DNA from 2 places in the Bacillus sp. LQ16 genome. Region 1 is predicted to be linked to the other one. Evidence: riboswitches for the same ligand, from Rfam matches in the RefSeq annotation. Region 1 holds a riboswitch; the other holds the start of a gene.

Region 1 (7,767 bases):
CCCATTACAATCTCAGATTGCTGCGCTCCATCTCCTGCAACTTGAGAAGCAATTAACTCTGCTATTACTTCATTTTCCTTCGCTAATTCAAGTCCGGTATTTACATATTCTGAAAGTGGAACCATTTCAAGATTGTATCCACACTCTCCAATTAACTGTATAAATTGTTCAAACTCAATTTGATGTGGATGACAAATATGTAACGTCTCTCCTACAATTTGCGAATCTTTTAAATACAATACAATTGATTTACTAGCAAAATCAATTGGTGTGAAATCAACTTTCCACTTCACATTTGGTGCTTTCCCAATTAATAGCATTGTTTTAATAAGACGATAAAATGCGTTTCCTTCAATATTTTGTTGGAACGAACCTGTTTCTGAATGACATGCTAAATTACCTGCACGATAAATATTTCCGCGCAAACCATTTTTCATTGCTTCACGAACAATGTTTTCCGCTTGTAGTTTACTATTTGAATATACATTCTCTAAGTCTACACTGTAATTAAAATCACCAGTTTTCATGTATGTATCCCATTGATCTACCGCTAATTCTAACGGGATACCAATTGTAGAAATAAAATGGAATGTAGCACCTTTCTCCGCTAATGCTAGCATACGGCTAGTTCCTTGGACATTTATATTTTCAAATTGTTTTACATCTCCAAAATGTCTTACATCTGCACCGCAATGAATTATCGTATCCATCTTAGAACTGATGAACATAAATTCTTCTTCGCTCATCCCAAGATACTCTTCCCCCAGATCACCAGCTACGGCCTGTATACGCTGTAACCATTCTTCACATATATCACTAAAGTAGCCTGTTAATGTATCTATAATTCTTTGTTGCACATCTTTGGTTGGTCTTACTAAACAATAAATAGTAGCAGATGTATCTCTCAACAATTCATATAATATGTGTGATCCTAAATAACCAGTAGCTCCTGTTAAAAAGACATTTGAAATCTGGTTTTCTTCCAAAACGTTTGCATACGTGATAGTATCTGGTTCGTGAATCACTTTATATTCACGAAATACTTCTTCTTTCTCTACTTTTACTTCTCGCTCAATTCGAGCTAATCCATATATCGTTCTTTCTTTAAAGAAATCTTGAATTGTTAAATGTGAAAAATCTTCTTTTAACAATGTTAAGACTCGTAATACTTTTAATGAATGTCCACCAATTGTAAAGAAATCATCATGCACTCCAACTTTTGAAATTCCTAATACTTCCGCCCAAGCGCGCGCTATTTGTTTCTCTGCTTTATTAGAAGGTGCAACATATTCTTGTAGACGAACCGGTTCATACTTTTCTTCTAACTGAGCTAACTTCTTAACATCAATCTTTTTATTAGGTGTAAGTGGTAATTCATTAATATAAATTAGTTTAGATGGCACCATATAATCTGGTAATTGCTCTTGTAACTGATAAACTAATTCTGGTATTTCTTTTTTATTTAAAGTTGTATAGAACGCGATTAAATATTGGCTACCTTCCTTACTCTTCTTAGCAAACACAGCATTTTCTTTTATATTATGATTTTGAGAAATTTTACTTTGGATTTCTCCTAGTTCAATACGATGTCCTCTAATCTTTACTTGATCATCTTTCCGATGTAAAAATTCTATATTTCCATCCTCTAACAACTTAACAATATCACCTGTTTTATATATATTAACTATAGGATTGAAAGGGTTCTGAATAAAAGCTTCAATTGTTTTATTAGGCTTATTAAAATACCCTTTTGCTAATCCTACTGAATCTATATATAATTCACCAGGTACACCAATTGGACAAAGATTCATATTCTCATCCAAAATCATAACTTGATAATTAGCACATGGTTTACCAATGGGAATACTCGCAACATCCTCATTTAACTGACTAGGTATTTTATAGGTTGTCGTCACTACAGTACATTCTGTCGGTCCGTATACATTATGAATTTCAACATTTGTACCTATTCTTTCTCTCCACAATTTAATAACCTCTACAGGCAACATTTCACCGCCAATCGCAATTCTTTTTAGGGAAGCTAGCTTATATATATCTTCTTCTGCTAAATAAGTTGCTACTTGTCGAACAAAAATTGTTGCTAATGCCAAGATCGAAGTTGCTTTCACTTTATAGATTGCATTTGCAAATGCTTCTACAGACAATCGCTCTTCCTCTAATAATACATACAAGTTTCCTCCGCAGAATAAAGAAGCAAATGACTCCCATACAGAAGCATCGAAACTAAAAGAAGGAAATTGGGCAAATACATCCTCTTCTGTCAATTCATATTGCTTTTGCATCCAAGTGTACAGATTAACAACCCCTCTATGTGCTAACATCGTTCCCTTTGGATTCCCTGTTGAACCAGACGTATAAATCATATAAGCTACATCATCACAATGAATAGACAACTTTACATCTATATCTTCACAAGTTTCACTATCATACATTGAAACTGTTTGAACTCCATCACATGTTATAGGCGTCTCTTTCATCAATATAACTTTCGCTTGGCTATCTTGAATAATGTACTGTATTCTACTTTCCGGATAATCTGGATCAATCGGAACATACGCTGCACCAGCTTTTAATATAGCTACCATACTTACTACTGTGTCTATGCTACGTTTCATAAATATTCCAACATAGTCTCCTAATTGGACGCCATTTTTAATTAACATATGAGCTATTTGATTACTTTTTTTATTTAGCTCCTCATAAGTTAAAGTACCTTCCCTTGAAGATAAAGCTATACGATTTGGAAATTGAGTAACAGTATTATAGAACATATCGACGATACTTTTCTCAGGATATACTGCTGTCGTATCATTCACTTGACTATAAAGTGCCATCTCGGCCTCTGTAATAATATTAAAATTCTTTATATAATTATTCTTATTTTGTGATATACCAATTAAAACACCTTGTATTTGTTGTGCATAACGAGTAATCGTTGTTTCCTTCCAATTAACACTATTAAATATTATTTCTACACTTTGCATATTTTTACTAAATACAAATTGTAATGTATTCGTGTCTTGTAGCTCATAATATGTTTCACCAATAATAATAAGTGACATTTCATATAATGTATTACCGTTTTGAAACTCTTCTATTTCTTCCTCATTCATTTCTTTAATTTGTTCCAGTTGCTCTTCAATCTGTAAATTCAAACTTTCATAGGAGAGAAAATTAGAAACTTCAATAGTAATCGGAAATAAACTTCCTCTTACATGATAAAGCACGACAATATGTTTTTCTTTAGAAATATGATATAACCACGTTGCAGTCGCTCCTATTAAATCTACAATGTGAGTCAAATTTGGAAATAGTTCAGTTTTCCTTTTTATCCTAAGTTCCGTTCCTTGCACATCTTTAGGTATTTTAATACTTCCTTCTACTTTCCCTAAAAATTCTTTTACCGTCTCATTATAAGAAATTGCTAATTTCATATTTATGTAAATTCCTCTCTTAAATATAATAAAGGTGTGAAAATTCACACCTTTTTCATCCCTTATTAACGGGCAGATTCGTTCAATTCATAATCAGTAGCGGAGATATCCCCTTTGATTAGAATTGAACTTTCTCCTTATTCGCTTTTAAACTCACCAATAAGCTCTTGTAATTCCTGAGAAAGCCAACTTAAAGAAGTCGCTAATTCTGCAATATCTTGTACTGATATTTCTTGCTCTTTCATGCTTTCTTCAACATTACTACTGCTGTTGGCATAAGTGTTTGCAATATGTGATAATTCATTTACGACTTGAACGATATTCTGGCTATTTTGTAAAATGTCACTCGAATTACCCGAAACAGCTTTTACTTGATCTGTAACAGATTGCGCTGATTTGGAGATTTTTTCAAAGAAATTCCCACTACTTTGAACAAGTGAAATTCCAGTTTCTACTTCTTTTGAACCTTTTTGCATTGAAACTACAGCATCTTCTGTCTCAGCTTGTGTTTCACCAATTAATTTCGCTATATCTTTAGCAGACGCTTCCGTTTGTTCTGCTAATTTTCGTACTTCATCAGCAACAACTGCAAACCCTCTCCCCGCTGCTCCAGCACGTGAAGCCTCAATAGAAGCATTTAAAGCTAATAAATTTGTTTGATTTGAAATACCTGTAATTACAGTTACGATATCACTAATTTCTTTTGACCTTGTTTCTAACGAATAAATGATGGAAGATAAATCTTGTACTGCATTTTGAATTAAACTCATTTGATTAATAATTTGTCCAATCACTTCATTACCTTCAATTGAATGTTGCTCCATACCTTCAGAAGCAACCGCAACTTGTTTCGCAGCCCCAGTTATCTCTTCTACCTTATCTTCCATTCCATGTACAATCCCTAAACATTGTTGTACTGAAGTTTTTTGAGACTGTGCCCCTACTCTTAAACCTTCAATAGAACTTGCAATCTCTTGAACTGCCATGCTGTTTTCCTCTGTACTCGCCGACAATTCTTGTGAAGAAGAAGAAACTTGCTCAGCAGTTTGCCTTACTTTATCTATAATCCCTTTAAATTTTTCAATCGTGTTATTGAAATAAACATTAATAATTCCAATATCATCTGGTCTTTCTTTTAATTTAATACTTAAGTCACCTTCACCAATTTTACGTAACCCTTCTCGTAAATCTTTTAATGGAGCTAACGAGTGACGCACGATAAAGAATTGAGTAATAGTCGCAATTGCTAATGAAATAATGATAAAGAGTAAGCCCTGTATCATAAACTTCTCTTTTGTAATAGGAACAATGGAAGCATCTAAGTCAGCCGCAATAATTGCAACAATATTATTTTCTCCATCTGTAATTGGTTCTAATATTGTCACCCACGAACCTATTTCATCTTCATATACTTCTGTCATTTGGGCCTTTTTCGTATCAATGACTTTATCGTATGCCTTCATCCAATGAGCGGGTTGTTCATAATAATCTCCCGGCTTTATAGGGAACGCTTTTGTTAACTCTGTAGTCAAACCAACGAGTTGTAATTCTCGCTTTTCATTCGGCTTTGCTCCTGTAACATACGTTTGTCCAACACTTTTCAATTCTTTTGACACTTCATCTAATTTCTCTGTTAACTTTTCTTTTTTCACTTTTTCGGCTGTAGGATCTTTCGCCATGTCTCTAACTAATTCTACATCCAATTTTTTCAATACTATTTCTCCTGTTTCAATAGACTGCCTTTCAAATAAAGACATCATACTATTTTGAAACATGTTGAAACTTAGTGCACCCATACTTCCAACAAGTGTCAAAATAACTAATACGGTTAATAAGACGTTCTTTTGAAGGAACGATAACTTATGCCAATATTTTTTCATTAATATCCACCTTCCTTAATTAACATAAACAAAAAAACAAAATATATGAATATTTTGTTTGAAAATGTTTCTCAATATGTTCGAGAATAAAAAAAAGCCAATGTAAAAGCATTGGCCAAGACCAACCCTATCCGTCCGGTAACTGGCTAGCATAGCCTTTCGACCTTAGCTCCTGTAGTTTTGCGTCCTCATGTTTCCATCAGTTTGCCTTTCTCGCTGAACGAGTTGAACGATATGGGAGTTCTATGAGAATTAATTTATTCTCTTTCAAAGATTACAACATATAAATCAAAATGTCTACTTATTTAGAGATATAAATACAAATTTTTAATGCATTGCTTTTTCAAAATAATTTCAAAAAGTACGTGAATGTTACTTTTTTTGTGTTATATAATAAAAAATGTATAAACAACAAGGATTTCTTCGGGTATTTATTTAATTTTCATTCAAATTAAACTATTCGAATATATCTTAACTAATGAATTTCGGAGGTAGTTTATCATGTTTTGGCTACAATTTCTTACCTTGTTACTCTGTATTTTTATTGGTGCACGCCTAGGCGGAGTTGGTTTAGGAGTAATGGGTGGAGTTGGTATGGCAATACTCGTTTTTGTCTTCCACTTACAACCAACCGCGCCTCCTATCGATGTAATGCTTATGATTTTGGCAGTAATTACAGCTGCTGGTGCTTTGCAAGCTGCTGGAGGAATGGACTATCTTGTTCATCTAGCTGAAAAGGCATTACGAAAAAATCCAAAGCGTATTACTTTTTTTGCTCCAATTGTTACTTATTTATTCACACTATGTGCAGGCACTGGTCACGTTGCCTATTCTGTACTTCCTGTTATTGCAGAAGTCTCTCGTGAATCAGGGATTAGACCGGAACGCCCAATGTCGATTGCCGTAATCGCTTCTCAACAAGCAATTACAGCTAGTCCAATTTCAGCTGCCACAGTTGCTCTTTTAGCAATGTTAGCTGACTATAAAATCACTTTATTAGATATTTTAAAAGTGAGTATTCCCTCCACTTTCATTGCTTGTATGTTAGCAGCATTCGTTGCTAGTAAGATGGGAAAAGAATTAAGTGAGGACCCTGAATACTTAAAACGATTAAAAGAAGGAATGATTCCTAAGCTTGAAGAGAAAAAAGAATTTGTAGGTGTAAAGGGCGCAAAATTATCAGTTATCCTTTTCCTTGTAGGAACCTTCCTTGTTGTACTTCTTGGTTCATTTGAAGCACTTCGTCCAGGATGGATAGTCGATGGGAAGTTAGCTCGCCTTTCCATGCCGAACACAATTGAGATGGTTATGTTAACTATCGCGGCTCTTATTATTATTTTCTGTAAACCAAATGTAGAAAGCATTGTGTCTGGTAACGTCTTTAAAGCAGGGGCAACAGCAGTTGTTGCTATTTTCGGTATCGCTTGGATGGGAGATACTTTCTTTAACGGAAACTTAAATATGATTCAAGGATCTATTCAGCATTTAGTAACAAGTGCACCTTGGCTATTTGCCATCGCGCTATTCATTCTATCTATTTTACTGTACAGCCAAGCAGCAACAGTACGTGCCTTAATGCCACTTGGACTATCCCTTGGTATTCCACCAGCACTACTGATTGCAATGTTCCCTGCAGTAAACGGATATTTCTTCATTCCAAACTATGGAACAATCGTTGCTGCCATTAACTTTGACCGTACTGGTACAACAGGTATCGGTAAATACGTATTAAATCATAGCTTTATGATTCCAGGTTTAATCGCAACATTTACTTCTATCGGCATTGGAATGCTTTTAATTTCTATTATGTTTTAAAGAAAAAGCACAAACCCTTATTTAAAAAGGTTTGTGCTTTTTTAATCAAACGTTTGTTTAAAATTTTGGGCAGTCCATTTCTCCATGTAGCACTTAAAATACTACACGTCCTTCCCTACAAACTTCTCTTTACTTCTTCAGCTAATTTTCTCGTACTTTCATACGCAGATTCAGCTAAACTAATTGCTGAAATAACTGAAACACCGTCCGCACCCGCTTCTATAACTGCTGCTGTATTTTCAATTGTAATCCCACCAATACCAACGATCGGCACTGTAATTCCTTGTTCTCTAAAATAAGCTAATCCTTTCGTTCCTTGAACCGCTTTCGTATCTTTTTTCGTACTCGTTGTGAAAATAGGTCCAACGCCTAAATAATCTGCTCCATTTTCGATTGCAAAGCGTGCTTCTTCAATTGTATGAGCAGATACGCCGATAATTTTATCTCCCATTTTTTCACGAACAGATGTAATTCCTTCATCATCTTGTCCTACATGAACACCATCTGCATCTAATTCAATGGCTAATTCTACATCATCATTTACAATGAAAGGAACACTATATTCCTTACAAAGCGTCTGCAATTCTTTTGCAAAGCGCACTCTATCTTCTCCGATT
Region 2 (7,767 bases), 1.2 Mb from region 1:
GCTTCCCCCTAATTCTTTTGAATACATATAGAGATAAAACAATCGAAAACAATCCTATATATTGTTTGAAGTCCCGTGTCTGGCCTCCTGTTTTCGGTAAATATTTATCTCCATTTTTATTTTTATCAACTGTCTCTTTTTTTATATTTATCTTTGTCGGATCAGTTGATGTATTTGGTGTATAGCTATTCGAAAATGTAATACCCGCTTTTGAATTCGTACTTGTAGCCGTTACTACATTTGCCATAAGAAACGGCACACATATAACTGTGGAAACGATAATACCAACTATTTTTTTCATTACTCTCTCCTTTCTAAAATTTATATATTTCATATATTTTTAGAGAGGAGCATCGGTTAATGTCCATTCTAGCTGTCCAGCATATTTAGTATTTGCTTTGACATTCGGCCCTGGTTTTACTTGTAAATGAATTCCTTCGTTTTCCTTCCAATTTAGTGAAACCTCCTCGTCGTTTTTAGAAGTATACGAGAATGCTTCTATACTAGAAGTACTTAAAGGTGTATCCTTTCCATTTCGTTTGTAAATCAATGCTCCTGTCAATGTGTCATTTTGTGCTGAAGTTAATGGTGTGATTTCCTTTACATATACACTCCATTTTTGCTTTTTAACACGATCATCGGTTACCTTTAAAGGATTTGAAATCGTCTTCGGTGCGTATGTCGTTGTTTTCGATGGAATTGTTAAATCTCCAAATGTAATTTCTTTTGGTACGTCTACTAACTTTAAAGTCCCATCAACGACAGTAACCGGCACTTGAATCTCCGCTTGTACACCTTGCTTCGTTTCAATTACAACCGTTACAGTATGATTCCCTATTGTTTTGGTATCTGGAATATTGATTAACTTCACTACTGATATTGGTTTATCTACATCCAAATTTGTATCTACAGATAAATCTGTCACAAATTTAGAAATATCCATTTTTGTTAAATCTGTTCCTTGCACTACTTTTTGTGGGACTGGTTTCCCAGTTGGAATACCTTTATACCTTATTTTTGCGATTCCATCTCGATTACTATCTTGTCCATTCTTATCGCCATCTAAATAATTTTTAGCTGACACCGGTATTTCAAGATAACCATCTTTGTAATATTTCATTACATTAGCACCTTTTACAGGAGAACCTGTAATTGTCATTTCATAAATTTTCCCGTTGAATTCTTCTGTTTTTAGCGCATTTACTTTCGCAACCGCAGTGACTTTATTGTTTGTCCTGCTAATATCAAAGAAGCTACTTACATCATCTCCACTCTCCACATCTTGAATGGAAACATCATTCACAGTAAAATCCTTATTCACTTCACTTTCTAATACAAAAGATTTCGCATAGTGAATCTCTTTCGATTGAGCAGGCATATTTTGATATACCTTATAAGAAAGTTGACGGGAATTATCTTCCACAATATCTCCTATTACACTTGGAGCTGGAATTTCAATTTGTGCAATCGCTAATTGGTCGTATGATACATTAACACCTGAAGCATTTAATCTAACTTCTAGCGGTAATTCTGTTAAATTATCAAATGTAATTGTCATATCTGCTTCTGGAGTAGCTACTGGACCTGCTGTGCCAGAAAACTCGATTTTATTATTCCCTTTGTCTTGATACCTAATTGAACTCGTATCATACACGTATAAATTCGTTAAATGACTACCATCATTACGTAACGTTACATTTTTATAACTATTTATCCTTTTGAAATTCCACATTGCCGTTAATGGTACTTTTTTACTTGTTCCGTGTTCATAAAATTCAAAGGAAGCATTATAAGTTTGTCCTGACCTTCCGTTCCCATATAATTGTAAAAAGTTTTTTGCATCACCTTTAGTTATTGGTGTTTTAACATCTACAGATGAAGCTGTCATAGAGTGAATATTAATACGGACATCAATCCATTTCCCTTGATATTCACCAGCTTTTTTTACTAATACGTACTGTTCTCTATTTGAATTTCTAAATGTATATTGACTTTGACCAGTTCTGTCATTGCTACTACCCTTTACCTCATATGTTACTTGTGGGCTCCAAACAAATCTAAAAGCATATTTACCCGAGATCGAAGGCCCTTCACCTGTTCTATTATTTATTACCTTTACATTTGGATATTTAAGAATACTTGTAACAGGACTAGCAGCTAGTAGAGATTGGCTCTTTAATACCTTCTCAGCTTGAATAGCAGGTAATTCCTGATTATTTTCGTTTATCCTATTGCTCTCTTTTAATTCATTTTCCTTTGGTACGAGTTCTTCATTAACCTTTTCTTTCGCTAAAGTCTTCGTTTCTTTTGGAACTTCAGCATTAGTAGAATTTATTTCTTGTTTTTTATTTTCTTCCGATACTTTCACTTTTTCACTTATTTCTTTTCTCATAACTTCCTCTGAAGCCTTTGGATTTTCATCAGAAATGGCTACATTTAAAGCCTCTTTTTTCTCTACAACATGTAGAGAAGGAGATTCAATTTTCTTTTCATTCCCTTCAAACTTCACTATCGGTTCAAATTTGTACTCTCCAGCTTTTTTCATTTGAATGACTACATATACGTCACCGATAAAATTACTTTGTTCATTCTTTTCAATTTTTACAATGTGATCTTCTGTTACTGAAATGTTTTGAATCGCTTTATTGTTTTCGTTCATTTTTTTCGTTTCTGCTTCATTGAACAGCTGTTCATTAGATAATTTCAGCTCGATATTAGCATCTTGTTTATTTGTATTTGTAATCTTTAATACTACATTTTCATCAACTTTTATTTCTTCTTTATCCATATGAACGATAAAACGTCCTTGCTCGTCGTTTGTAACCGCATAAACTTTCGTTGCAGAGTAATCTAGCACACCAACTTGCGTAAATAATATTCCTCCAGCGAGAAGTATACGCCCAAATTTACCTATTTGATTTTGCAATGTACTTCCCTCCCTCACTTCTTATGAACTGAATATTTCGAACATTAAATTTATTATTCAGCTAAATTTACAATCATAATGTGTATTCCTAGAAAATAAAAAGCCTGGTTGCCTTTTCGATTTTCATACATCACAACATGTGTGAAAATCCAAACTGCAACCAGACTATCATAGTAATTTTCATTACCTTAGACTCTTAGCTTTGCGACCTATCCTTTCGAACAGTGTGCCCATTTATTTTTTCTTTTTGAGACAATAAAAAATCTGGTTGCCTCTTCGATTTTCATACATACAACTATGTGTAAAAATCCAAACTGCAACCAGACTATCATAGTAATTTTCATTACCTTAGACTCTTAGCTTTGCGACCTATCCTTTCGAATAGTGTGCCCATTTTTTTTCTTTTTAGGACAATAAAAAATCCGGTTGCCTCTTCGATTTTCATACATACAACTATGTGTGAAAATCCAAACTGCAACCAGACTATCATAGTAATTTTCATTACTTTAGACTCTTAGCTTTGCGACCTATCCTTTCGAATAGTGTGCCAAAAATAGGTATTTATTTATCGTGTTTTGAATATACCATTAAAACCCAAAAAAGAAAATAGTTTTTTTAGAAAAAAACAATTAATTTTTATAGTCTAAATTTTTTGCTGGAAAATCCATAATAAAAACTAAAAAAAACATTTTGATCTTAGAAATACATCATACATTCTTTATCGATAAAATGAGATTTTTACTATCCACAAATAGCAAGATAAAATAGAAAAACATCACTTATTTGGAAGTGATGTTTTTTCTATTTAATGCAGTGGTAACATAACCTCAACCGTCGTTCCAACCCCAACTTCACTTTCAAAACTCATTTTACCGTTGTGGTCTTTAATAATTTTTTCTGTAACTACTAAACCTAGACCAGTTCCTGTTTCTTTCGTTGTATAAAAGGCTTCATTTAACTTTGGAATTTTATCTTTCGGAATGCCGCATCCCTCATCTTTCACTTGAATGATGATTCCATCTTTTACAGTAACTTTAATCGTAATTGTTCCGCCAACTGACATTGCTTCAATTGCATTTTTAATTAAATTAAAAAAGACCTGTTTTAATCGTTTTTCATCACATGTAATTGATGGTAAGTCTTTACTGTAAATACCTTGTATGTAGACTCCTTGTTTTAAAGCAGGCTTTTCCATAACTCGAATAACATAAGAGATAATTTCTTGTATGTTATGAGTTTCTGATTCTAGTGATTTAGATTTCTCAAATCCACTAAGTTCTGTAGCAATTATATGAATCCGATCTACTTCTTGTTTCATAATATCACTATAAATTTTATCCTCTGGATGCTTGTCTGCTTGTTTATTCACAAGTTTTTTTAAGTTTGCTAAAGGTCTTCTAATCTTATAACCAATAACCGTTGCCATCTTTCCAACAGCTGCTAGTTTTTCTGTCTGTTTTATTTCTTTGTCCATCATCTCAAGCGTACGAACATAAGACTGAACCCTCAAAAATATAATCCAACATATGATAGTAAATACGCTATATAATGCCATTGGGATTAAAACGAGAGAAGATTGAATAATGATTCCTGTAAGAGCATACTTTCCGACAAGTATCGCTGGAATTAACCAGAAATATCTTTTATTCACAAAGATTGGTGCAAACAAAATAAAAAATCCTTCTACTATATTTCCACCGTCAAATTCTGCATCGCTACCATAATAAATCATAATGTTATGGATAAAATCTAATACATTATAGCCAATTAGAATAATATACTTTACCGCAAAAGCATTCTTCCATTTCATAAAGTATATCCCAACGCAAAACAATACCACCATCAAAAAGTAAAGCCATAAACCTAAACCATCTTCAAACTCACCTACACCTTCTTGCTCTCCACCGATTAACGGTACGATAAATTCATAAGCAAGATCATATACAAAAAATATAATGAAAAATAAACTTAAAAATGCTTTCAGCGCCTTTATTTCTTCGTTTTTAAATATATAGCCTTTATTCATATGGTAACTCCTAGCTTTTCTTCCACTTGGATTTCAGTATTTCCACACTTCTTTGGGAGAATGATGTCTATTCTCGTTCCAGTATCTCTTTCACTTGAAATATGCAGCTCACCAAGGTGCTCGGCGACAATTCGATTCGCTACCGTAAGTCCCAGACCAATTTTATCTTGTTTCGTTGTATAAAAGGCCTCTGTAACACGAATTAAGTTTTCTTGCTTAATACCATGACCATTATCAATCACGCTGATCATTACATACTCTTTCCCTTTATTTTCTAATCTTACATGTAATATGCCATCTTGTTCCATTGCCTCTAAAGCATTTTTTATCGTATATAAAAAGACTCCTCTTATTTTTCGTTCATCACATTCAACTTCTATTATTTTTTCTTCCACATTAGAAATAAACTGTACGTTTAATTCATTCATTTTTTCGCGAAGACTTGTTATTACTTGTAATACAATTTTTCCTACATCATGTTTCTTATAAATAGAAGGTTTGCATGTAGCAACTTCCATTAACTCACTTATCATATTATTCATATTTTCTATTTCAAAAATCATACGTTTATAAATAGGATCCTCTTCATGCTTCTCTCGTTGTAATTGCGTAAATCCTTTTAATGAAGCGAGTGGATTTTTAATTTCATGTCCAACCGTCGCTGCCATTTTTCCGATTACTGCTAATTTCTGTGATTCGCTAGCAATCGCAATACTTTCCTTTACAGCTGAAAGATATTGTAAAAATCGGTTTAAAATGATATACGCCGCAATTAGCATAAGTGTATACATAATAAGATACATAAATGCTTTTACTTCCTCTAATACAAATAAATAAATTAAATATTTTCCTACAATAGAAGAAAGTAAAATCACATAAAATTTTTTATTTAAAAATATGGGTACAAAGAAAATGAGAATAATTTCTATTATATTTGTCGCATCAAACGCCGCCTTATTATAAAAAATATATGAAAGTATATTAGCGATTTCTATCCCTATGTATGCAAATATCCATGCATATTTAACAAGGTTTGCCTTCTCTTTTTTCATTAAATATATATTCACGCACAGTATTGCTACTCCGCAAATAACTTGCCATACTATGTTGTATCCCTTATCCATTATTGATTTATCGTCTAATACGATTGCATAGAAAATTTGATATACAATAACAATGACATATAACACCCATAAAAGGATTTTTGCATTCTTTTCTTCTTCTTTATATGATAGAAAACTTTCTTTCACTTCAACACCCCTTCAAAATAATATCTCGAAGAATACCATTTATTATAATAAATGATTTTCACAGACAAACAAAGATAAATCGAACATTTGAGGAAAATCATCCCAACGACGCAACATCTTCATGCTATATACAAGCATAAAAAACATAAACAATAATACGTATATTATGGGAGGTGTTTTTTATGGACGGCAAAAAAAATAAAAAGACAGAACAACTCCAATCTTTCGCGCGTGAAAATGAAGGAAAGGAGATGACAACAAATACAGGTGTTAAAATTTCAAATGATGAAAACTCTTTAACTGCCAGTGATCGTGGCCCTACCCTTCTAGAAGATTTCCTTATGCGAGAAAAACTTTCTCACTTTGACCGTGAACGAATTCCAGAACGAGTCGTTCACGCACGAGGATACGGAGCACATGGCATTTTTGAGTTATATGAATCTTTAGAAGAGCTAACAATGGCCCACTTTCTACAAGACCCTTCAAAAAAAACACCGCTTTTTATTCGTTTCTCTGAAGTAGCTGGATCAAAAGGAGCAAATGAAACGAATCGAGATGTAAGAGGATTCGCCGTTAAATTTTATACAGAAGAAGGAAATTTTGATTTAGTAGGAAATAATATTCCCATTTTCTTTATTCAAGATGGCATTAAATTTCCTGATCTTATTCACGCCCTTAAACCAGAGCCACATAATGAAATTCCACAGGGTCAAACAGCACATGATACTTTTTGGGACTTCATCGCCAACAATCAAGAATCAGCTGCAATGATGATGTGGATTATGTCCGATCGTGCAATTCCAAGAAGCTTTCGAATGATGCAAGGATTTGGCGTTCATACATTTCGTCTAGTTAATAAAAATGGAAAGTCACGATTCGTGAAATTCCACTGGAAGCCAAAGCTTGGCGTTCATTCGTTAATTTGGGATGAAGCACAAAAACTAGGTGGTGCTGACCCAGATTACCATCGCCGTGATTTGTGGGAAAATATTAATGCTGGAAACTATCCTGAGTACGAACTTGGCATTCAAATTTTAGAAGAAGAGGACGAATTTAAATACGACTTCGATATATTAGATGCAACGAAAATTTGGCCTGAAGAAGATTTTCCCGTTAAAATCATTGGGAAAATGACCTTAAATCGCAATGTAGATAATGTATTTGCTGAAACTGAACAAGTGGCACTACACCCTGGAAGTATCGTCCGTGGTATTGACTTTACCAATGACCCTCTCTTACAAGGTAGACTCTTTTCTTATACAGACACACAATTAGCACGCGTTGGTACAAATTATCAAGAACTACCGATTAACCGTCCAATATGCCCATTTCATAACAACCAAAGAGATGGTGCGTCTAAATATATAATCGACAAAGGAAAAGTTGCCTACCATAACAATTCCTTAGCAAATAATTCTCCTTATACTGTACCTGGAACAAAGGGGGGATTCGTTACATATCCTTCTACTGTATCTGGTCATAAAACAAGGGAAACTGCTGCTAGCTTCAAAGACCACTTCTCTCAAGCTCGTTTATTTTGGAATAGTATGAGTCACGTCGAAAAA

The links. A riboswitch is a leader RNA that binds a small molecule or an ion and turns the genes downstream of it on or off. The one in region 1 is predicted to bind cyclic di-GMP.
Region 2: it holds a riboswitch for cyclic di-GMP, as region 1 does, so the genes downstream of both, AC3EMB_RS23515 (WxL domain-containing protein) here and AC3EMB_RS02305 (methyl-accepting chemotaxis protein) in region 1, are expected to answer to the same signal.

What each region holds. Positions count from the first base shown of each region.
Region 1 is NZ_CM173491.1:451,351-459,117, reverse strand. Features, by position in the region: gene AC3EMB_RS02310 (non-ribosomal peptide synthetase family protein) at 1-3,455, opposite strand, end outside; gene AC3EMB_RS02305 (methyl-accepting chemotaxis protein) at 3,593-5,335, opposite strand; cyclic di-GMP riboswitch class I at 5,470-5,554, opposite strand; gene AC3EMB_RS02300 (anaerobic C4-dicarboxylate transporter family protein) at 5,837-7,150, shown strand; gene thiE (thiamine phosphate synthase) at 7,266-7,767, opposite strand, start outside.
Region 2 is NZ_CM173491.1:4,644,001-4,651,767, forward strand. Features, by position in the region: gene AC3EMB_RS23510 (EF2685/EF0750 family sortase-dependent surface protein) at 1-301, opposite strand, end outside; gene AC3EMB_RS23515 (WxL domain-containing protein) at 341-2,926, opposite strand; cyclic di-GMP riboswitch class I at 3,079-3,167, opposite strand; cyclic di-GMP riboswitch class I at 3,239-3,327, opposite strand; cyclic di-GMP riboswitch class I at 3,397-3,485, opposite strand; gene AC3EMB_RS23520 (ATP-binding protein) at 3,732-4,952, opposite strand; gene AC3EMB_RS23525 (ATP-binding protein) at 4,949-6,202, opposite strand; gene AC3EMB_RS23530 (catalase) at 6,385-7,767, shown strand, end outside.